2 regions of the Spirosoma aerophilum genome follow, and region 1 is predicted to be linked to the other one. Evidence: riboswitches for the same ligand, from Rfam matches in the RefSeq annotation. Region 1 holds a riboswitch; the other holds the start of a gene.
The links. Region 1 has a riboswitch for thiamine pyrophosphate ahead of thiS (sulfur carrier protein ThiS). Riboswitches for the same ligand answer to the same signal wherever they lie in the genome.
Positions count from the first base shown of each region.

Region 1 (12,294 bases):
GCGCCCGGATACACCACTGCCAGCGTAAACTGTACCGCCACGGCCGCATCGACGGCGTTACCACCGGCCTTCAGAATGTTCAGGCCAACCTGCGAAGCCTCCGGGTGAGCCGATGCCACCATACCGTTTCGGCCCGTAACGCCTACCCGATCCGAGAAAAAAGGCTTGACGGTCGGGTCTTCATCGCGGTATTGATAAACGCCCTGACTCTGGCTAACCTTCGTATCGGCGGTCGAGGTGGTGGGCGATTGGGTTTTGCAGGAAGCGACCGCCAGCGCAAAAAGGAATAGAAGGAAATAAGGCGTGGTACGTTTGTGCATAGGGTGTTCAGGTTGCGGTTGTATTCCGTTAATTTACAAAAATAGCGTTATACCGCTCATACCCAAATCCGCCACTTATCCGCCCGAACGTTGTACTTGTCCAAAATGCTTTGGCGATGAAATTCCAATGTCGTACATTCAATGATTGGAGTTATCATGGCAGAACAGCAGCCAGGTGAAACGGTCCGCTCCGGCGATCCGCTTTCACTCCTTACTCTTTCACTCTTTCGCTCTTTACATCAGGTGAAGTTCATTCGTCAGGCTTTTGAAAGTTTTCGGTTCGCGTGGCAGGCGCTTCGTTCGAACCTTTTGCGTACCATGCTTTCGCTGCTGGGCGTGACCATTGGTATCTTTGCCATTATTGGCGTCTTCACGCTGGTCGATTCACTGGAACGAAACATTAAAGAGAGTCTATCATTTGTTGGCGACAAGGTGATCTATGTCGATAAATGGCCCTGGGTATTCGACGGAAATTTTCAGTGGTGGAAATTTTTTCAGCGGCCCATCCCAAAATACGGGGAGTTCAAATTTATGAGTGAACGACTGGAAAACGCCAAGGCTATTGTAGCCATGAGTTCAAAAGGTCGGGTAACGGTCAAGCAGGGCAACAACAGCATGGCTTCCATTATTCAGGGCACGACACTCGATCTGAACATCGTAACGGACATTCCGATTGAAAACGGACGGTACTTCACCCAGCAGGAGATCGACGTAGCCCGTAACGTCGCCATTATCGGCTCCGACGTCGCCGAAAACATTTTTCCCGGCCTGGACCCGGTTGGCAAGCGATTTAAAATCAATGGTCTCAACTTCACGGTGATTGGTGTGCAGCGCCGAAAAGGAGAAAGCATCGTCAATGTGGGCGGCAATCCTGATGTAAAATGCCTGATTCCCTACGGCGCTTTCTCCAAGATGTTCTATTCGCTGAACCCCAACATGACGATTGCCGTGAAAGGGTACGATACAGACGAGGGGCTGCTGGAACTCGAAAGCGAAATTCGGGGACTTATGCGTACCCGACGGGGATTACGCCCTACCCAGGACGATAATTTTGCCATCAACCGACCCGAAGCCGCAGCCAAGGCCATTAGCGGAATTTTTGCCGTACTCACGGTGGCGGGTTGGGTCATCGGCGGCTTTTCGATCCTGATTGGCGGCTTCGGCATTGCCAATATTATGTTCGTCAGCGTAAAAGAACGAACGAACATCATTGGTATTCAGAAATCGCTGGGGGCTAAAAACTACGTAATTCTCTTTCAATTTCTATTCGAAGCGATCCTGTTGAGTCTGGTGGGTGGCCTGGTGGGTATTCTGCTGGTGTACCTGCTGTCGTTCATGGATCTGGGCAGCCTCGATCTTCAGCTGACATCGGGCAATATCATCTTAGGCTTAGGGGTTTCCAGCGTGATCGGCATTCTGTCGGGGATTATTCCGGCCTTCTCCGCAGCCCGTCTCGATCCTGTTATTGCGATTCGGGCCAAGTAAAAGCGGGGACGTTCGGGGCAAGCGGTTCAGAGACGTATCGACCGTCTTTCCATGACGAACGCCGGTGCCCGACAACCGTCACTCAATACGCGCATTTTAAGCGGAGTACACCAGATGGTGTGCGCTCGCTTCGTGCTGTGCATTGCCGGAAATAATCGGGTATCGAATCCCATTTTCTGAAAACCTTTCATACATTTGTTTAGCTGAAAAGCGAAGCTTTAGGGGTGCCCAACCGGGCTGAGAGTTCACCCTTTGAACCTGAACAGGATAATACCTGCGGAGGGAAAAGCGAAAAGACAGGCGTTCGACCAGAGATTTGTACCGGTATATCCGCACAAAGAGTCGGCGCTCATCATCGTTTCTTCTCCTTTCGTTGCATTGTCCCGGTTCATGCCAGTAGCTGACGCTTTTAGTGCTACTACGGACAACTATGACCTTATCTGTTAATAACCAACCCGTTGAGACCTCGACCACGTTGCTTGGACAGCTTCTCGTCCAGCTAGCCCTTGCCGACAAAAAGGGCATCGCCGTCGCCGTTAACAACGCCATCGTTCCCCGCGCAGCCTGGAACGAGTTTTCCTTATCCGGGAACGAAAAAATCACGGTTCTACAAGCCACTCAGGGAGGATAATTATGAGTCAGAAAGCCGCCCGAAAGGGCATTATCAGCCCTTTACACTACATCGTAACCAGACCGGAGCAAGCCGAAACGGCCTGCCGGGCCGGAGCCGACTGGGTGCAGTTACGCCTAAAAAATCAGCCCTATGCCGACTGGAAAGCAGTGGCGCAGGAAACGCTGGCCGCCTGCCATGCGCACAACGCCCTATTGATCATCAATGACAATGCCTACCTGGCCGGTGAGATTGGTGCCGATGGTGTCCATCTGGGGCAGGACGACATGCCCGTTGCGGAAGCCCGCGCCCGGCTGGGTAATGGGTTTCTGATCGGTGGAACGGCCAACACGCTGGATACGGTCCGGGCCCACCAGCGCGACGGGGCCGATTACGTTGGGCTGGGCCCTTTTCGGTTCACAACGACCAAAGAAAAACTGAGCCCAATTCTGGGTCTGGATGGCTACGAGCGTATTTTATCGGCTTGCCGAAGCGAGTTGATCACCTTACCCATTATCGGCATCGGGGGCATTACGATGGCCGATGTAACCGCGCTGTTGGGCGTGGGCCTACACGGTATTGCGGTGTCGGCGGCTATCACAAATGCGGCTGATCCGGCGGCCCAAACGCGCCTGTTTTTATCTCAACTGATGACTTCACCCTACCAACGTAATTGATATGAATACGCAACCTGTCGTTATTGCCGGAAAATCATTTGGCTCGCGGCTGTTTACGGGCACGGGTAAATTCGGCTCCACCCGGCTCATGGAAGAGGCCCTGCGGGCGTCGGGAACGGAGCTGGTAACCGTTGCCCTCAGGCGGGTAGACGTCCACAACAGCCAGGATGACATGCTGGCGCATCTGGCCCATTCTTCCTTTAATTTATTGCCAAATACATCCGGTGTCCGGACAGCCAGAGAGGCCGTATTTGCGGCCCAGATGGCGCGGGAAGCCCTGGAAACAAATTGGCTGAAGCTGGAAATCCACCCCGACCCCAAATACCTGCTGCCCGATCCCATCGAAACTCTGAAAGCTGCCGAGGAGTTAGTCCGACTGGGCTTCGTGGTCCTGCCTTATATTCACGCCGATCCGGTGTTGTGCAAACGGCTGGAAGAGGTTGGCGTGGCCGCCGTTATGCCGCTGGGTGCGCCTATTGGCACCAATAAAGGACTGCGAACCATCGACTTTCTGGAAATTATCATCGAGCAGAGCCGGGTTCCGGTGGTGGTTGATGCGGGACTGGGAGCCCCTTCGCACGCAGCGGCTGCCATGGAACTCGGAGCCGATGCCGTTCTGGTAAACACCGCCATTGCCGTTTCCGACGACCCGGTGCGGATGGCGATGGCTTTCAGAATGGCCGTTGACGCTGGCCGAATAGCTTATGAAGCCCGGCTGGCCCGTCCGTCGGTAGCGGCCCAGGCCAGCAGTCCCTTAACCGCTTTCCTCGACGAGCTATGAGTACAGATACCTGGTTTGATGCGCACGACTGGGACACCGTGCAGCAGGCTATTTATGCCACGAAGCCCCGGCAGGTGGAACAGGCGCTGGACCGTTCCCGACGGACACTCGATGACTTCAAAGCCCTGATTTCACCGGCGGCTCAGCCGTATCTGGAGACAATGGCCCGGCTTAGCCACCAGCTGACCCAGAAACGGTTTGGGAAAACGATTCAACTCTATGCACCGCTCTACCTCTCCAACGAGTGCCAGAACATCTGCACCTATTGCGCCTTCAGCCTGGACAATAAAATCCTGCGAAAAACGCTGACCGACAATGAGATAGAGCGTGAAGCGCAGGCACTTAAACGAATGGGCTATGACCACGTGCTGCTGGTGACCGGCGAAGCGAACCAGACCGTGGGGGTACCCTACCTGAAAAACGCTATCCGACTGTTGCGTCCCCATTTCGCCCATATTTCGATGGAGGTGCAGCCGCTGGACCAGCCGGAATACGAAGAACTAATAGCCGAAGGACTGAACACCGTGCTGGTCTATCAGGAAACCTATCACCGGGAAACGTACAGGAACCACCACCCTAAAGGCAAGAAATCGAACTTCGCCTACCGGCTCGACACACCCGACCGACTGGGCCGGTCGGGTATCCATAAAATGGGGTTGGGGGCGTTGCTGGGCCTGGAAGACTGGCGGACGGACAGTTTTTTTACGGCGGCTCATCTGCATTACCTCGAACGGACTTACTGGCAAACCAAATACAGCATCTCCTTCCCGCGTTTGCGGCCGATTGACCTGCTGGAAAATGACGCCATCACCTCAAAGTCGTTCGAACGCTGTATGACCGACCGCGATCTGGTGCAACTGATCTGTGCCTACCGGCTTTTCAACGAAGAGGTCGACTTATCGCTGTCGACCCGCGAAACCCCGCGCTTCCGCGATCACGTGCTGAAAGTTGGGGTTACCAGCCTGAGCGCAGGGTCGAAAACCAACCCGGGGGGCTACGCGGTGGCTCCACAGTCACTGGAGCAGTTCACCATTTCAGACGAACGCACCCCCGCCGAGATGGTTGAGGTCATCCGCCGTCAGGGCTACGATCCGGTTTGGAAAGACTGGGACAAAACGCTCACACACCAATGACCGACGAAGAACTAAACCGCTACAGCCGCCACATCCGGCTGCCCGAGATTGGGCTGGCCGGTCAGCAGCGACTCAAACAGGCCCGCGTAGCGCTGATCGGGGCGGGTGGTCTGGGTTGCCCCGTCGGTCAGTACCTGATGGCTGCGGGCGTTGGCGTACTGGGCATCATTGATGGCGATACGGTAGAAGAAAGCAATCTGCAACGACAGATCCTGTTTTCACCCGAGCACGTTGGCCGGGCTAAGGCTAGTGTAGCCGCCAGTCTGCTGGCCCGGCAAAATCCTTATATTTCGGTAGTGGCGCACCCCGTCTTTCTGGATCGCACGAACGCCCTGTCACTGCTGGCTGATTATGACATCGTGGTAGACGGGTCCGATAATTTCGCTACCCGCTATCTGGTGAATGATGCCTGTGTGTTGCTGAATAAACCCCTGGTGTTCGGTTCGATTTACAAATTCGACGGGCAGGTGAGCGTATTCAATCACAATGGCGGACCTACCTACCGATGCCTGTATCCCGAACCCAGTGATTTGGAAGCCTGTGGCGAGGTGGGTGTACTGGGTGTGTTGCCGGGAATAACGGGTTGCCTGATGGCCAATGAAGTTATCAAACTGATTACCCGCACCGGCGACCTGCTGAGTGGTACGCTGCTGGTTTTTAACGCACTGTCCTGCTCGTTCAACACGTTTTCACTGGTGGCCAATCCGGCCAATAAAGCGATACGGGACTTACCTGATTCGGCACCTGGCTGCGAAAGCGTTGTTCCGGAAATCACGGCTCAGGCCTTACTGAACTGGATGGCCCAGACCGACAGGCCACTACTAGTGGATGTTCGTGATCCGCACGAATACGCCGGGGATAACCTCGGTGGCCGTTCGGTGCCCCTTGGCGAGTTGCTAAACCAGCCAACGCTGATACCCACCGACCAGCCGGTCGTTGTGCACTGCCAGTCGGGCGGACGTAGTAAGCAGGCGGCTGCGTTTCTGCTGGCACAGGGCTATTCGAATGTATTCAGCCTGAAGGGTGGGCTCCGTGCTGTTCGGGATGACTCAACGATGACTGGCTTCTTTTAACCGATCAAACGCGTCAATCGGGTTAGGGGATTGCCATAGTGCTCCCATCAGCGCAGCTCCATCGAAACCGGCCTGCCTGACCAGCCTTATATTATCGGCCTGTATCCCCCCCAGCCCTATTAGCCGGGGTAGCCGGTCGTGCTGCTGGCGAATCGCGGCTATTTGCTGACTAACGGTTTCCAGGCTGACTGACGGGCCATAGCCTGGCTTGCTTATACTGGCAAAGACCGGACTGTAAAAAACCAGTTCGGCTTTCCCGGCCAGTTCGGCCCATGCTGTGAGGTGGTGAATGCTGGTGGAAAACGGGCTTCCCTGAGTGGGTGGCAATCTGCGTCGGTCGGCCTCTTTTAAGTGCCATCGAAAGGGGGCGGGTACCTGATCGGGTTCGATTGCCGGGAGCAAAACAGATGCCTGTCTGTCTATCGGCAACTGTTCCGCCCGGCTTTCCCCGACTGTGGAGCGCCAGTAGAGGAAGTCAAGCCTGTTGGTCAAGAGGGTCGTTAGTGTCGGCAGGTCGTGACAAAGAGCGCTGTCATCGGTTATGCCAACGAATAAAAATGGGCTGGTATTCATTGTATTTTTTAGCTAAAAAGAGTGCCGAGCCGGTATGAGTTCGTTGTTGTTTACGACATAAACCAGCCACATGCTGTTTACAGGCACGCCTGACCGGGTATTTTTGAATCGAGAGAACAGCAGGATTCAGGACTACCCAACGATCAGGCTGGATAGACACCCGTAAAAGCCAAACGGAGAATTAGTTAAAAACTGACATGCAGTCTCTCAACTAATCCCCCGTTTACCTACTCGTTACTTATTAGCTATTCAAATCAGGCCAGATCGAACCGGTCCAGATTCATCACTTTAGTCCAGGTAGCTACAAAATCCTTCACGAACCGCTCCTGGCCATCTTCGCAGGCGTAGACTTCGGCCAGCGCCCGCAGCTCTGAGTTGGAACCGAAGATCAGATCGACCCGCGTACCCGTCCACTTGAGCTCACCGGTTACCCGATCGCGACCTTCAAACACATCCTGAGCGTGCGAAACGGCTTTCCAGGTAGTACCGAAATCGAGCAGGTTCACGAAGAAATCATTGGTAAGTGCTTCCGGACGGCTGGTGAATACGCCGTGTTTCGAGAAACCGTAGTTGGTGTTCAGCACCCGCATACCTCCCAGCAGAGCCGTCATTTCGGGCGCGGTCAGCGTGAGCAGCTGCGCTTTGTCAATCAGCATTTCTTCGGCCGATACCGTGTATTTCGTTTTGGCGTAGTTCCGGAAACCATCGGCTTCGGGCTGCAGGACGGCGAATGACTCGACATCGGTTTGCGCCTGCGACGCATCGGTGCGGCCCGGCGTGAAGGGAACCGTTACCGTTTGTCCAGCTTTTGCAGCAGCCTGTTCAACACCGACACAGCCCCCCAGCACGATCAGATCGGCAATCGAAACCTGCTTTCCACCCGACTGAGCCCTGTTGAAGGCCGTTTGGATTTCCTCAAATTTCGCCAGCACATTCCCCAGCAGACCGGGGTGATTCACGTCCCAGTCTTTCTGCGGTGCCAGCCGAATACGGGCTCCATTGGCACCACCGCGCTTATCGGAACCCCGGAAGGTCGATGCCGATGCCCAGGCAGTCGATACCAGTTGAGACACCGACAGGCCGGAAGCCAGTATCGTTGCTTTCAGGGCGGCAATATCCTGATCGTCGATCAGTTCGTGCGTAACAGCTGGAATCGGGTCCTGCCAGATCAACTCTTCGGTAGGCACCTCTGGACCGAGATAACGGGCAATCGGGCCCATATCGCGGTGGGTCAGTTTGAACCACGCCCGTGCAAACGCATCGGCGAACTGGTCCGGATTCTGATGAAAACGCCGTGAAATTGGCTCATAGACGGGGTCCATTCGCAAGGCGAGGTCCGTCGTAAACATCATGGGCGCGTGGCGCTTGGCCGGATCGTGCGCGTCGGGTACGGTACCCACCCCTGCGCCATCTTTCGGCCGCCATTGCTGTGCACCGGCCGGGCTCTTCGTCAGCTCCCACTCAAAACCGAACAGGTTGTCGAAGTAGTTATTGTCCCACTGCGTTGGCGTTGTGGTCCAAGCACCTTCCAGACCGCTGGTGATGGTGTCGCCGGCATTGCCCGAACCGAAGGTATTTTTCCAGCCGAGGCTTTGCTCCTCAATGCCCGCACCGGCCGGTTCGGCCCCTACGTACTCGCCCGGATCAGCAGCTCCGTGTGTTTTACCGAAGGTGTGTCCACCGGCAATCAGTGCCACCGTCTCTTCGTCATTCATCGCCATGCGGCCAAACGTATCCCGAATGTCACGGGCCGAGGCCAGGGGATCCGGTTTGCCGTTAGGGCCTTCCGGATTCACGTAGATGAGTCCCATCTGAACAGCCGCCAGCGGATTTTCGAGTTCGCGATCGCCGGTATAGCGTTTGTCGCCCAGCCACTCGCCTTCAGAACCCCAGTAGATGTCCTCCTGTGGTTCCCAAACGTCTTCCCGGCCACCCGCGAAACCAAACGTCTTGAAGCCCATCGACTCCAGCGCGCAGTTACCGGCGAGGATCATGAGATCGGCCCACGAAAGTTTCTTGCCGTATTTCTGTTTAACCGGCCACAGCAACAGGCGGGCCTTGTCGAGGTTGGCGTTATCGGGCCAGCTGTTGAGGGGTGCAAAACGCTGCGTACCCGCTCCGGCACCACCCCGCCCGTCGGCGATGCGGTACGTACCGGCACTGTGCCACGCCATCCGGATAAAGAACGGCCCGTAATGACCGTAGTCGGCCGGCCACCAATCCTGCGAGGTCGTCATCAGGTCGAAGATATCTTTTTTTACAGCCGCCAGATCAAGCGACTTGAAAGCCTCGGCGTAGTTGAAGTCCTCACCCATTGGATTGGACAGCGACGAATGCTGGCGGAGCACGTTCAACTTCAATTGATTGGGCCACCAGTCACGGTTTCTGGTACCGGCTCCGGCACTTTTACCATTCGGCATCGACGATGCGCCGGTGAACGGGCACTTAGCCTCCCCATTTGTGGTGTAACTGACAGAAGCCGGGGACTCCTGTGGAAATATATGATCTGACATGTTTTATAGATTTAGCGTTTGTGGGACCAAATTTACATGAATCACACAGATAGTTGTTATTAATTGTTTTTATATACTTATCGATAAAATCTATAAGTCAGTGCAAGCCTACCTTATAAGTATTTATAAGCTGTTCGGCAGGTTAGTACCTGTACAGATAATGGACTTTAAAGCAGCAATTTGCCTGAAAACAGCAATAACTTGTTTATGAAGATGTCAGCAAACTACTCAGCTTTATAGTTGACGAAAAACGTCTTCACGTTTGACAGAAAACGTTTTATAAACGAACGGAAAGTGGCTTACGGTTGCGGTTTCATGGCCAGCGTAAAAACCTCTCGTTTTACTGCAATACCGTTGATTTGTACCAGAGGGGGCACTGCGTCCTGTAGTAGGTTTGTAGCGGCCAGTACGAGCTGGTCCGCCACACAACATGCGTCCAACAGCACCCTTACTCCTGCTCATCGGCCTGGTTCTGTTCTCATGTCAGTCGCTCAAACCCAGCTTGATCGCTTCGAGCCAGCAGAAAAAATATTGCCAGCCAACCGTCAGGCTGGCGTACGATTCGAGCTATCTCCCCTTGCCCGATATGCAGACGATCCTGAAAACAGACACCAGCCTGACAAATCGATTTTCGACCCATGATCTGCTTGTGGCCAATGCCGCCGGTATTCTGCCTTTACTCCGGAGATCCATCGGGCTCAAAACGACCAATCCGACCGGTACGGAACGGGAACGCTCTGCGCAGCGGCAACAAATCACTGACCGGCTTTGGCTGGCTTCCATGCAAGTGTCGGGCATAGCCGCCGAGCTTGACTGTGAGGCCGAGCGAGCGAATCGACTGGCAGCCTATCTGCAGCAGATGGATGGTAAACGTATTCAGCAGTTAACCATCCTTTCGGTGATTGTGGGCGCCCTGACCACCGTTGCCACCGCCTTTATCCGGGCCGATACGCCCAATAAAACGGTAAGCATTGGCGGTGGGGTGGCAAGCGCTTTTCTGGCCGGTAAGGCCGCGGTAGCCTCAAAACGTACCGTTCACCTGGTGGATGATCGCAATTTGCTGACCGACATATGGGATCAGCGCCAACAGTCAGCGTTTTACCCGCCGTTCGTCTGGCAAATGCTGACCGGACCTTCATTCAGCTATAGCGGTCAGCATTCGATCAGTTTTGCGACGCGACAGCGCTGGGTAGCCTATACGTTATCGGACACCTCTCCGTTAGAAAAACAACTCTACTTTGGTACCGAAGGCGATTATGGGGCGGGCAACCTGCTGGCGCGGGCCGACATGCTGAACCAGCTTCAGGCGGAGGTCCGCCTTTTTTACGTGGATTTACAAAGTCTGCAGCTCAACGTATTCAAACAACTCTAATGCCCTTCCCGGGAAAAATATATCTTCTTATGCGTTATAAAGCGTTTTCAGCCGTTGTGTTATCAGGCTTGACCGCCCTGATCATCTTATTTTTCACCGCCTGTACCCGTGCCAAACCCTTTTCAAAAACGGGGATCGTTCAGCAAATCGAGCCGGGTAAAGACGGCTATACGGCCAGCCTGCGTGAGGCCGGTGGTCGTGATTTTGACGCCCTGATGAGCCGGGTACGCATGCAGCAGGCGTATCGACTCGTAAAGGTAGGTGATAAAATAACGGTAACCGGCGACACCATTCACCTGAATCAGCGGGTTCGGGTGCTGGTGAAAACGATTCAGTAAGTCGTCTAGTTGACAAGAGATAAATGGCCTTTCCGGGAATGCATTTAATCATCCATTTTTTGGAGTTGTACCTCTTCGCGGTCCAGTTCATTTTCCAGCTCATGAAACAGGTCGACATCGATCTGCTGGGCATCCCGTAGCTCCAGCAATACCCTCCGTTGCACCTGAATAGCAGAAAGCATCAATTTCTGCCGGAGCTGATGCTGCGACACAACCGACGGCCGATCGCCCTGCTCAAGCTCATCAACACGAGCCTGATGCCGGGCAATGATTCGCCGGACGGTTTCGCCGGTAAGCCCCTCTCTATCGACCAGCCCCTGAACAGCCGTGAGTGCCTGCTTCGATAGTCGTTGACGTACCTCTTTTTTAGACAGATAGTCGGTGGTTAGCTGACCAAAGTGCAGCCATCGAATGAAGGCAGGCAGAAAAATCCCCTGCCCTACCAGCGTAAACAGGATGACACAAAAGGTAATGAATACAATCAGATTGCGCTCAGGGAAGGGGGTGCCGCCGGGCAGTTGTACCGGAATCGACAGGGCTGCGGCCAGCGACACAATGCCGCGCATGCTGATATAGGCCAGCAAGGTGGTGTGCTTGCGGGACGGAAAAAGCGGGGGGTGATGCATCAGCTTATGGATCTGATTGGATATCGAATCGGTGAGAAAGATGTACAGAAATCGGATCGCTACGGCCGTTACGCTGATGAGCAGCCCAATCCCGATCAGCTGCCCCAGCGACTGACCGTTGATGTCGGCCACCATATCGGGCAATTGGAGACCAATCAGAATAAAGATCAGTCCGTTCAGGAGTACCACCACAAAATTCCAGACGGCCACCGCCTGCATCCGCGTGATGGGGCTGTGCACCCTCGATTGCTTGTGCCCAACCACCAACCCTGCCGAAACCACGCTCAGGACACCACTTAACGCTAGATGTTCGGCCGCTAAATAAGCCGAATAGGCCGTTACGAATGTTAGTACCGTTTCCAGAGCCGGTTCCAGATGGGCATATTTATGCAGCCAGGCCGACAGGTAGCCTGTCACCAAACCAACGACAATGCCGCCCACGGCCAGCCGAACGAAATCGAGTAGCGAGTCGGCCAGCGAGAAATTTCCCGTACCAACGGCAACCAATGCCAGCTGAAAGATCACCAGCGCCGTCGCATCATTGACCAGACTTTCCCCTTCCAGGATGATCTCAATTTTTCGGGGCACCGACAGCGTCTTCATCACAGCCGTTGCAGCCACCGCATCGGAAGGTGAGACAACGGCCCCCAGCAGCAGCCCCGTTGCCAGCGTAAAGCCCGGAATAAACAGATTGGCGACATACGCTATACCCACACTGGTAACGAGTACCAGCCCCAGAGCAAGCACCACAACGGGTTCCAGATTTCGGCGAAAATCGCTCCAGTTGGTGTAC
Region 1 covers NZ_BAAGSJ010000009.1:296,642-308,935, forward strand. The annotation lists gene ggt (gamma-glutamyltransferase) at 1-320, opposite strand, end outside; gene ACYVK4_RS08940 (ABC transporter permease) at 564-1,805, shown strand; gene ACYVK4_RS08945 (hypothetical protein) at 1,857-1,985, shown strand; TPP riboswitch at 2,016-2,107, shown strand; gene thiS (sulfur carrier protein ThiS) at 2,236-2,436, shown strand; gene ACYVK4_RS08955 (thiamine phosphate synthase) at 2,439-3,092, shown strand; gene ACYVK4_RS08960 (thiazole synthase) at 3,094-3,873, shown strand; gene thiH (2-iminoacetate synthase ThiH) at 3,870-5,006, shown strand; gene moeB (molybdopterin-synthase adenylyltransferase MoeB) at 5,003-6,079, shown strand; gene ACYVK4_RS08975 (thiamine phosphate synthase) at 6,056-6,652, opposite strand; gene katG (catalase/peroxidase HPI) at 6,907-9,165, opposite strand; gene ACYVK4_RS08985 (hypothetical protein) at 9,596-10,537, shown strand; gene ACYVK4_RS08990 (hypothetical protein) at 10,567-10,875, shown strand; gene ACYVK4_RS08995 (Na+/H+ antiporter) at 10,920-12,294, opposite strand, start outside.

Region 2 (12,294 bases), on a different contig from region 1:
ACGTACCTACGACATTATCGAAGGCAATTCGCATCCGTCCCGTCGGGGTAACGTCGGGTTCATGACAGGAACCGACGACCAAACCCACAATTATGGTGACCAGTAGACCAGCAGTAATCGTCCATTTCATAGCGTATGCGTAGCCATCAGTACATTCAACAACAGACAGGGCCGCTGGTATCTAACGAAATCACGCCCAAAATCATACAGAAATCAGGATTAAATATACACGCTGTGAAGCAATAAACGCCAGAGATCGGCTAAAGCAGACGACCTCTGGCGTTTATTATTACTGCTGTCGTTTATAAACTCTTCAGGTATTTCAAGCTTTGGGGCACCTGTTGTTCAGCGGCTTTGCTTTCATCTTCAATATAGAGATGCGCGATAGATGATTTATTTACGGCCTTCAGAACAGCAGGCCAGTCAATTTGGCCGGTACCCAACACCACCGACTGCTCGTTAGCCATGCTTCCCTTATCGCTTTTAGCCACGCCTTTCTCCACGTCCTTGAGGTGAATAAGCCGGAACCGCTTGGGGTATTTCATCAGCAACGCAGCCGGATCCTGACCGGGCAGATAGGTCCAGGTAACGTCCATTTCGTAGCCGACATGGTCGGGATTGGTTTTAGCAACCAGGTAATCGAATAAGGTTCCGTTCTCGTAGGGCTGAAACTCGAAGCCGTGGTTGTGGTAGCAGAACATAATCCCCTGATCGTGCGCCTGCTTCCCGAATCGGTTGAACACGTCTGCCGCCTGCTGCATCATCTCCAGCGTAGCTGCGCTCTTGTGGGGGATTGACCCAATCCGTACGAACTTAACACCCAGCGCTTTGGCATTTTGCAGAATCGAATCCGGTTTATTGGCAATGGCATCGTAGCTCACGCCATAGCTGCTACACGTCAGTCCGCGCTGATCGAGCAGGGCCCGCAGTTCGGGAGCGGTTTTTCCGAACAGACTTGAGAACTCAATATCGGTGATGCCCCAGGCTTTTACTTTATCCAGCGTACCGGGAACGTCTTTCGAAAAACTCTCGCGCAGGGTGTATGACACCATACCCGGTGTTTTCTTCACGAGTTTACCAAACGACTGAGCCTGGCTGGTCAGGCTGCCTGCCAGCAATAGAATTAAGAATGGAATTGTGCGTTTCATGTAGCAAAAACAAAGCGTGTAAAATCAGCGGAATAGCCTATGTCACTCCTCTATTCAGCCTGTTAGCTAGAATGGCTAACGCATCTATAAGGAATACAGGTTAACGTTTCTACTTTAAAATGTTAACCTGTATTCCGGGTTAACAAATCATATGCCGTCGTATCAAAACTGCAGAATAAGTCTTTGACCACTCACTCAATAGTTAAAAGTCTGCACGAGCAAACCACATAACTTATTGATTGGTAGCCAACTCATAATCTACTAAAACCTACTTGATTCATGAAGACATTACACTGTAGAGACGCCGGTTTTGATTGCGAGGCCATTGTACGGGCCGAAACTGACGAAGAAGTTCTGACCCAGGCCGCCGAACACGCGCAACATGTGCATGGCGTCACCGTCACCCCGGAGCTTGCCGCTGGCATAAAAAGCCTGATCCACGACGAAGCGGCATAAAACCAGGCGTAATCAATTTCGTTACGAATCAAATGTTGATTAAGCTTGCACTAACTGGCATTTGGCAGATCGTTTACACTAACAGATGCCAGTTTATTTCCCAAAAGCACGTATGGTTTTTTTTCGAGAGTACGTTCCCCATCCAGCGTTGACATCATTTGTTCGGCATTATTATATTATTCACGTCCAGCTTGATCCGAGAATCTCACGCGAGCAGTTACCCGTAAAACCCTACCCACCCAGTACGGAGCAGTGCCTATATTTCTACCCCTTCGATTTACCCAGCAGCACTAAAACGGGCAATAAAACACCTGAGGGTGCAACACCAGGTATCGTAGTAGGGCAGCCACTTACCCGAATGAATATCACCATTAATCCAAATTACCTGATGCTGAAAGTCAGTTTTCAGCCGGGGAGTCTGTTTCGATTGCTGGGTGTTCCCATGAACCTGTTAGTCGATGGCCACGCGGATTTGGAAGCTGTCACCGGCAAAGCGGTGCGGGAAGTGCATGAACGATTACCGGAAGCCGCCGACTACGCGGCCATGATCCAGCTTGTTGAAGCGTTTCTGTTACGAAAAGCGGCTCAGTGTCGCCAAACGATGTTACCCATTGATATTGTTGCCCGACAGATGCTCCAGCCAGCGGGGTATCACCAGCTTGATCAGCTGGCGCATGATGCCTGTTTGAGTACACGTCAATTTGAGCGTAAGTTTCGGGAGCGGCTGGGCGTCAGTCCCAAGCTATTCACTCGCATTGCCCGCTTCCGGGAGGCCTATAAACTCCGCGAAATCAACCCGGCCCGCTCTTGGCTCGATATTGCCTACGACTGTCATTATTATGACCCAAATCATTTGATAAAAGACTTTCAGCAGTTTGCGGGCACCAACCCCAGTCAGTTGTTTGAGGAAGAGCTGGCTCACCGGGATTTCTTCAGGCGATACTCACCGCACTGAGACGCTCATTTATGAGGTTGTCGTTTTTTTACTATGCTCTCCGTTCGTGCTTTGTTCAATTTTGCTCATCAATCGCACAAGTATGGACCATTCAAGCACACACCTCCGCCGGGCAGCAGTCGCTTATTTATTGGCTGGCATAGGCCTTTTGGCCTTTGGGTTCCAGTTTTGGTTTTTGGGAGCCGTCGAAGCAGAAACAAAAGGTCGTTTGCTGGCACCATTCATTTTCCTATCCGATGACGCCTTCGTTCCAACCGAACAGGGAGGCTGGATCGGGCTTATTTCCAAAGTGGGCATGTTTGTGGGTGCATTATCGCTCTGGAAAGCAGGGGAACCCACCGGCTTCGGCAAAAAACAATCCTTATTATTCATCCCTGTGGCCGGAGCCGCTGCTTATATATTGGGGCAATGGTTGCCTTTACCTTTTGCCCCAATGGGCGCTTTCCTGAGCGGCATTGGCATGGTGGTGGTTGGCCTTGCCAGTTTGAACGCCAACATCTGGACGGGCTGGAAACGCTATGTACCACTTGTTGTGGGTGGTTTCCCTTTTGTTTTCATGTTTCCGATACTCATTATTACGGGTGCAAGACCGGCTCAGTTAATTGGTCTCTGGGGATTTCCCTGGTTGTTACTCGCTTGGACGGCCTGGCAACGGGCGCAAGAAGTAAGTGTCGAAATACCCGCAACGAAGCCTCTCTAACGCATGGAAAATCCCATTCAGCTTGTTTCGGCTTCACCTGTTAATCAATCAACAGCGAAAGGCAAATTCATAACCATCGCCCAAACGGTTTTACTAATTTTGCTGATTATCGTCACGGGGTTACATGCAGGAATTCATTTTTCAAGCATGATGAACCCATCCATTTTTGGTATCATCAACCCAGCGGGCGACCTCATGCCATCAGTACGATGGGCCGAATCGTGGCAGATTACCGATGGGTTTATGGGCGCACGCATGCAATTTTTTAGTCCCTTTATACTGATCGTTTACGTCCTAACACTACTAGTATTCATTGGGCAGTGGCGAAAACCTATTTTGTAATTGTTTGCTTCAGCACTCTTTCTGTTCTTTTTTGATTTGTTTTTCACCATCCAGAACCAAGTACCAATTAATCAGTATATCCAGACACTGAATTTCGACCACCTAACCGCCAAGCAGATCAGGAAAATCAATACGATTCACCCAACCGTAATCGCCAATTTTCAGAAACGGGAGTTGTTTTCCATTGTCAGTTTTGTGCTCGTTGCCCTAACGCCTTTTTTGCGCCATAACAGCCAGTAAAAGAACTCACTAAAATTATACAGTTCTACGGCTTGGCATGGCGCATTTCCATACCAACCGACATCCGGGGTTTGAAGCCCGTCCACGGTCCGGCGGCATCGGTTTCGGGGATGTTCAGGTATTTGGCGTAATCCATTTTCTTGAGGTGAATGCCCAGAAAAGCCGTGACGAAGTGCTGGTTGATGTTATTGAGTCGGCGCTCGTTCCAGGCGGGTTCGGCGTAATGCATGTACTCATCGGGTGATACGCCGGGGATCAGCGAAGCCGGTGGCGGATTGGGGGCCACATTGTGCCGGGCGTTCAGGTAGGTGAGCATATACCGGTCGGCGTTGACGGCCCCCTCATAAATGGCTTTTATACCTTTTTCGTAACCCGATATATCATCTTTGCTACCAGCTACGAACAGCGTTGGCAGAGTCAGCCCCGCCAGCCCTTTGGCATCCCACATACCCCGTTCCATACCCCAGGGCGCAAAGGCAACAACGGCTTTAATACGAGGATCGAGTGACGCTTTGTAGGCTGGCGAATCCATCGTACGGACTTCGAGGGCCGTACTGCCCTGCGCCAGTTGCCCGAATGCCTTCATGGCCTGAGGGCTGAACCCCGCCCCAGTAGCATTCAGAGCTCCATAGCCACCCATCGAATACCCAATCAGGGCCGTATTGTCGGCGTTGAGCAAACCAGACAGGAACGATTGACTGCCTTTGGCACTCAGCCGGGCCATTTCGTTCAGCACGAACAAATCATCGATAGCCCGATTCACCAACGTGCTGGGAAATCCGGCCGCATCGCGATACGTGGATTCCATGTGGTCGATAGCAACAACCACATATCCTTTAGACGCCAGGTTTTCGGTCAGGTAGGTCATCAGGAGCCGAGACCCAAGGTACCCATGCGACACAATCACCAGCGGATAGGCTCCACTGGTGACGTCGGGTTCGGCATCACGGCTGGCGCGGCCGGTAAATGTAAACGGAACCAGCGGGCGGTTGGGGTTGTTGGCGACGCCAAAAACGGATTCATACGTTACCGTAGCTGGCTTGTCGGCGGGAATACGAGCCGGATACCAAACTTCCAGAGTAAGGGAGCGGTCATACAACGGATGCTTACCATCTTTCTGGTGCAGCACATCGACCTGATCTTTGTGAACGACGGTGAGGGATCGCACGCCAACAGCATAAGCTCCCCGAGCCGACAGCTCGGGGGCGTTGGGAAGCATATCACCAATGACGAACGTATTGTCAGGGGCTTGGGCGATGGTTTGCCGGGCTACTCCCAGCGTAAACAAGAGGAGAATCAGGTAACGAACAGAGGTCGATTTCACGAATTTCGAGAAGTAGGAATGTTGGCTGTAAAGCTATCGTAAACTTTCTAAAGTCAGCCGATGGGCGTGTATTTTTTACAATTTCGTAATTCATTATCCCCTACCTTTGCCCCACAACTTTAGGGGTGTCAGTGCCAAACCGGACTGACTGAGAGGATACCCTCATTACCTGATGCAGCTGGTACTGCCGTAGGGAAAAGTTACCGAGAAGCCCACCGCTCTCCTAAAGTTGCTGTTTTCTGAACTCATTTGCAGCAACTATGCCCCAATCTGCTCCATCCATCTGGACCGACGTCGAACGCATTCGCGCTCAGGCACCGCTTGTCCATAACATTACCAACTTCGTGGTGATGAACAACACCGCTAACGCTCTGCTGGCGTTAGGAGCCTCGCCCGCTATGGTTCATGCCCCCGAAGAAGTGGAAGATTTTGTCTCCATTTCCAATGCGCTTGTCGTCAATATCGGTACGCTCGATGCTACGTTTGTAGCCGGTATGCGGCTGGCTATGCTAAAGGCGAAGGCATTGGGCAAACCTATTGTTTTCGATCCGGTTGGCATTGGCGCTACGGCCTACCGAAATCAGGTAAGTGCGGAGTTACTGGCCCTGGCGGCCCCCGATGTGATTCGTGGAAATGCCTCCGAAATTATGGCACTGGCGGGTCTGAATGCCCAAACAAAAGGCGTCGACAGTCTGTACGGCTCCGAAGCCGCCATCGACGCGGCCCGGCGGTTGAGTGCCTTAACCGGTGGTGTAGTAGTGATCAGTGGCGAAACCGATTACATCATTCAGGGCGATAAAACGGCAGCCATCGGTAACGGCCATGCGCTCATGACCAAAGTAACCGGCATGGGCTGCACCGCCACGGCCCTGACGGGTGCCTTTGCCGCCGTCAATTCCGATTATTTCCAGGCTGCCACATACGCCATGGCCGTTATGGGTATTGCGGGCGAACTGGCCGTGGAGAAAAAAGCGGCTCCCGGCAGCCTGCAACTCAATTTCCTCGACGCCCTCTACGAACTGACTGAAACGGCCATCACCGAAAGACTCCAACTGACACACGCGTGAACGGGCTCTATTTAGTGACCGATAGCGGCATCGCGCAGCAGGCGGGCCATACGTTGCCTTTCGTGGTCGAAGAGGCTTGCCGGGCGGGTGTTCGCTGGGTGCAGCTTCGCGAGAAAGACTTACCCACCCGCGCCTTTGTGGAACTGGGCATGGCCCTGAAACGTGTTACGCAAGCCTACAGTGCCAAGCTCATTATCAACGACCGGGTCGACATTGCCCTGGCCGTTGATGCCGATGGCATTCACGTCGGGCAGGACGATATGCCGCATGAACTCGTTCGGTCACTCATTGGACCGGACAAAATCATTGGCCTGTCAATTAATAATATGGCGGAACTGGAAGCGGCTCGGGGTGCCAATCTGGACTACCTCGGCATCGCCACCATTTTTCCGACGGGCACGAAACAGGATACGTCAAGCCTGCTTGGGTTAGATGGACTTCGGGCTATTTGCCAGCTAACCAGCCTGCCCACCTTTGCCATTGGCGGCATCAATGCGACTAATATTCAATCCATTCTTCAGGCTGGTGCGTAGGGGGCCGCTGTGGTATCAGCCATTTGCGGGCAACTGTCACCGTATGAAGCTAGTCTTGAGTTGATAAAGCTGCTGGATGATGCACAGGGGGTTCAGGGCCATTGAAGTGGTGTCGGGTTTTGAACCGGACACGCGCCAGGTTTCTCAAAACCTAATCAAATGCATCTATACGGTTTTGAGAAACCGCATCAGTCAGGTTGAAGAACCTGACACCACAGAAAGTTTCTTTAAGAACTACAGATAATTACGACCAAAAGTACGCTTTCACACTCCGATACGTCGGAGCGTCACTCTTTTGCTTATAAACCCATGAAAACATACGCACGAGCCCTCACCATTGCCGGGTCGGATAGTGGCGGGGGCGCCGGTATCCAGGCCGACCTGAAAACGTTTGCCGCCCTGGGCTGCTACGGCATGTCGGTGATTACGGCCCTGACCGCCCAAAATACCAAAGCCGTAACGGGCATTATGCCGGTGCCTCCGGCGTTCATTGCCGAACAGATGAAAGCGGTGTTGAGCGACATTGGTACCGATGCGGTGAAGATCGGCATGCTCCACTCCGCCGAAGTCATTGAACAGGTGGCGAAAACGCTGGTCGAGTTTGACGTTAAAACGATTGTGCTAGATCCCGTTATGGTGGCTAAAAGTGGCGACAAACTGTTGCAGGATGAAGCCGTCGACGCACTCAAAACATACTTATTGCCCCTTGCGTCCGTCATCACACCCAACCTGCCCGAAGCCAGCGTACTGCTGGGCCGACCGGTCGAGACGATGGTCGACATGCAGCAGGCCGCCGTTGATCTGGCAACGCTTTGTCCGGGGGCTATTCTGGTGAAAGGAGGCCACCTGACAACGGACGAAAGTACCGATTTACTATATCTATCGGCCACCGAACAGCATGCCTTTCCAACCACACGAATCCAGACGGGTAACTCCCACGGAACGGGTTGTACGCTCTCGTCGGCCATTGCGGCCGGGCTGGCAAAAGGGTTGTCGGTAGTGGATGCGGTAGCTGCTGCCAAAGATTATTTAACCCAGGCCCTTCGGATGGGAGCTGTGTATAAACTCGGACATGGGCATGGCCCCGTTCACCATTTTTTCAACGTTTGGCAATAAGCTACTATGACATTCACCGATCAACTCTGGCAGGACATCAGCCCAATCTACAACTCCATACTCGAACATGGATTTGTCAATGAATTAATGGCGGGTAGCCTTCCATCACCAACGTTCCAATACTACATCCAGCAGGATGCTCTCTATCTGACGGACTTCAGCCGGGCCTTGAATCAACTGGCCGCGCGAGCCACTTCGCCCGACGATATGCTGGCCTTCACGCAGTTTGCCCAGAACGCTATTCTCGTTGAGCGGGCGTTGCACGAAACCTACTTTTCGCTTTACGACATCCAGCCCGAAACGGCGAAAATGCCTGCCTGTTTTGCCTATACCAACTATCTGCTGGCGACAACCTCGCTTCAGTCGATAGCTGTTGGTGTAGCAGCCGTTTTGCCCTGCTTCTGGATTTACCGGCAGGTAGGCAAACACATTTACGAACGGGCCATCCAGGAAAATCCATACCGAAGCTGGATCGACACCTACGCAGGCGACGCCTTCGACCAGTCGGTGAATCAGATGCTGGCTCTCACAGACGCTTACGCCGAGACCGCTGGTCCGCTGGAGTTAGCCCAAATGCGCGAAGCATTCCGGATGTCGAGTCGGCTGGAATGGTATTTCTGGAATGACGCCTATGAGCAACATCGCTGGTTGGTTTGACGGACGGTAGCCTGACGATCTTGACTCAAGCAATCAAACGACACATAACGACTCTCCCCTAGATGCCGTTAGCAAGTCTCTGTTCTTACGGATGGCGAATAACGTGGTACATGAGCGGCTTGCTTGTCTCGTTTACTTGCACTCGCAGAAACAGACTGCTGTTCGACAGATCGCTTATTGACAACTCGGTAATGGCCTGACGCGCGACAACCTGCTTCAGCAACCGCCCATTCAGGTCGATTAGACTAAGGGTTACGGGCTTAGGTATGTTTTTAAGGTTTACCCAGATTCGATCTGCGGCCGGGTTCGGATAAAACGTTACTTCAGGTAGCTCACCCGTTTCGGTGGCCGTCACTAATTCGACCCGAGCCGTAGAAGGATCTACCACCCGCCCCAGTCCGCAGCCATTCGATACGTTAATAAGTTGATAAGTCGTTGGCTGCACGGGCCGAAAATCCACAATAGCGGGATTTCTTGTGGCATAGAAAATACTCGAATTCTGATTTGAACTGACGGTATAATACCAGGGGCCATCGCCCGTAAAACGTACCTTGAGTTGCACAGCCGTGTTAGGACGCAGGTAATACGTAGTCGAATCAAACGCAGCGGTTGCACCGGTTGCTACCCGGTAGGCAAAAGGGCTGGCACCGCTGGCCGTGTTTGCATCACTGGCCACGACGCGTAAACGATACCCGAAACCGACGGGTGTGCTGGCAGGGATAATGACTACAAGCGGACTTGCGACGCCTGTGGTTGGCAGGGATTGAAAATTCCCCCCTGTCGAGTCGGATAGCTGCACGCTGAATTTGTTCGACGCCGAAAACGCCCCCGTTGTATTATAGGTCACCGAAAAGGACGTGCCGGTACAGAGCTGGCCGGCCCACATGTTGGTCACGCTGACCATTTTGTCCTGTACCGGATTGACCACAACGACCGCACTTCCCGTTCCCTGCCCAACACCGCATCCATTGTCCAGGGTTGTCAGCGTATAGGTAGTTGTTTCGGTGGGTGCTACCAGAATTGACGCTCTGGGCCCATCCACTATAACCGTTTCCTGGTAGCCATCAGACAGAACGTAGCGCACCACGTCCGTTCCCCCTGCCGGAGCGGTACGCCGTAGGGTCAAGTACGTTGACTGACCGGCATTGATGGTCGTGCTACCCATCAGCGTGTACTTTGGCGGAACACTAACCGTAAACGGCATACTGCTCGCCTGTGACCCATCCGAGGCTGTTACCCGAACCAGATAAGTCCCCGGAGGCAGATCGGCGGGCATTTTCAAGGATACACGGGTCACCCCAATCAGGTTGGTTCCAAGGCCAGTTTCAGTCATCGATTCTGTGTTGATCAGGGAGAAATCAAGGTTGGTATTCGGGGGAAAATCGCCGGTTGTCAACACTTGAAACGGAACAGAACTACCCACGCATACACCTCCTCCGTTAGCATCGAGTGCCAGACGGAGCTGCGGCTTTACCCAAACGGTGGCTTCGCCCGACGCCGTTCCGTAGCCGCACACATTGGCCACGGTTTGCAGCGTATATTTTCGCCCGGACTGAGGCTGGATTTCACGGATACCCGGTGATCCATAAAAAGACGACCAGGCTTTGTCGCTGAAAAATACCTGCCAGGGTGATGAGCCCGTGAGGTTGACTTTCAACGAAGCGGTATTACCGGATGACAGGGTGGCCGAAACGGGTTCAACGGGCAGCAATGTGGCGGTAGGCGGCTGGAACACCTGTACGGGTAATGAAGCCGTGCGGGAACCGGTAGACTTGGCAATAATGCGTAGGTAATAATCCCCCGGCGTCAATGAAGCGGGTACTGAAACAACCATCGTCGGGGTTGTCGTGGTAGCAATGTCGGTAAACACGGAATCTTTCCGGGAAGCCAGCTGGAGCGTAAACACGGTACCCGCAGGAGCGGCAGGGTTGGTTATAAATGGCAAACTCCAGGTGCTTCCTGCGCAGAAACTGAAATAGTAAGGGTTGCTGCTCGGCCGCACAGCGACTTCAATCCGGTAGGGCATCGGCACAAACGTTACACCACGCGTGTTTACCTCTCCCTGTCCACAGGCATTGGCAATCGCCTTCAGTCGGTACGTAGTCGGGCCAACGGGTTTAACCACAACACGTGTTCCGGATGAATTCACAAAATCCGTCTTCCCGTCCGTGTAAACCGTACGGAACGGCCCGGTTCCCCGCAGGTAGTTCACATCCAGCGTTACCGAGCTACCCGCCGGTATGGTATTGGGCTCAGACCCGTACAAATGGTAATAATTGATACCTTCAGGGGTATTGAGGTCTGCCGTTGGCTTCTGGTTTACGGCTACCCGGATTTCATTACTGACCACGACCGGGCTCGTTGCATTGATTCGAATTTTACTATCCTCGCCCAGCTTTATTCGGATTGGACTACGCGTGCCACGTCCTACAACCGGGCCGTCGATCCAGCCCCAACCCTCGCCCAGCGAGGGCGATGCCGCCTGAATCCGGAACTCATTACCCGCATCGAATGTGCCCTTTGTCCGAAAGTAAACCAGAATGCTATCGCTGTTACACCGGTTTTGCTGCACCGAATCAATCTCAATAGCAACCGGATACGCGCTGTTTACCGTTACCTTCGCTTCCGTGGGTGGATTATCAACCCGACCGCACGCGTTTTGGGCGTAGTTGATCCGGAACGTAGTTGTCTGGCTGGCATATAGTGCGGTGGAGACATCGTCGCAATAAAAGCAGCTTGCAGACATTACCGTCCCGTTCGAAAAATTAATCTCGGTGGGGCCTCCTCCCAGATTCCGAATCGTTACGGCGGCCAGGCCTGGTTTATCGAGAGTGATTTGACGGGTATAGGTGGCAAAGATGGGGTTGGGTTTCCGGACAACGATCAACACCTGGTTCAACTCGATTCCTCCTTCCGTATCCGGGGCTGTTGTACGAACCCGTACCGAATACTGACGTATTCCGTTAAAGTTGGATGTATCGGTAGGTAACACCGGTACGGTCAGCGCGAGCATATTCCCATTTTGCCAGGTTGCCGGTGCCGAAGCCAGCGTTTTCTCCCCGTAGCGAAAGTCGACAAAAAACCGGGTGGCAGCCTGCGGAGCGAAGTTCATGCTTACAGGTAACTTTAATAACGCCCCTTCGCAGACCGGGCCGCGGGTAAAGCCACTTCCCGGCAATGAGTCGATCGCTACACCCGGGCGTACAGTTACAATCGTACTGGATGTTTTAACAGGCGACAGACCACAGGTAGTCTGAAAGCCGGTAATTCGGTACGTTGTGGTCTGGCGGGGCTTTACCTGAATACTACCAAAACCACTTCCTTCGCTGTAATCATCGACTGGAATCTGTAAACTGTCGTTTAGTACGACCTGATACGGCCCTCGTCCGGTTACCTGCACCGCCAGTGTCTGTTGCTGCCCATAATTGATGACTGGGCTGGCGGTCACCAGCTCAGCCGTAGCGGGCGGATTGATACTAACCCCACCCGTCGACGGATCACTGACCGTTACCGGATTGGTTGTCACTACCTGTACGTAAAAAGAGTATCCTCCCTCGAATGAAGCGGGGATGAAAGCCCGAACCGTTCCGTTTGACTCTTCTCCGTCAAAATCATAATACTTACCCCCCGGCTGATCGTAAGCAAAGGGATTGTAGGTAATAAGCCGAACCTTGAATTTGTTATCGGCCGCAAATGCTCCGCCAGACTTACTGTAAGCGACATAGACATAATTTCCGGAGCAAATCCGGGAAGGCG
Region 2 covers NZ_BAAGSJ010000036.1:321,402-333,695, reverse strand. The annotation lists gene ACYVK4_RS29285 (MbnP family protein) at 1-130, opposite strand, end outside; gene ACYVK4_RS29280 (sugar phosphate isomerase/epimerase family protein) at 303-1,148, opposite strand; gene ACYVK4_RS29275 (DUF1059 domain-containing protein) at 1,428-1,604, shown strand; gene ACYVK4_RS29270 (helix-turn-helix domain-containing protein) at 1,717-2,559, shown strand; gene ACYVK4_RS29265 (hypothetical protein) at 2,642-3,259, shown strand; gene ACYVK4_RS29260 (hypothetical protein) at 3,263-3,601, shown strand; gene ACYVK4_RS29255 (hypothetical protein) at 3,602-3,841, shown strand; gene ACYVK4_RS29250 (alpha/beta hydrolase family protein) at 3,867-5,165, opposite strand; TPP riboswitch at 5,277-5,378, shown strand; gene thiM (hydroxyethylthiazole kinase) at 5,426-6,232, shown strand; gene thiE (thiamine phosphate synthase) at 6,229-6,765, shown strand; gene thiD (bifunctional hydroxymethylpyrimidine kinase/phosphomethylpyrimidine kinase) at 7,075-7,881, shown strand; gene tenA (thiaminase II) at 7,888-8,538, shown strand; gene ACYVK4_RS29225 (T9SS type A sorting domain-containing protein) at 8,624-12,294, opposite strand, start outside.
Region 2: it holds a riboswitch for thiamine pyrophosphate, as region 1 does, so the genes downstream of both, thiM (hydroxyethylthiazole kinase) here and thiS (sulfur carrier protein ThiS) in region 1, are expected to answer to the same signal.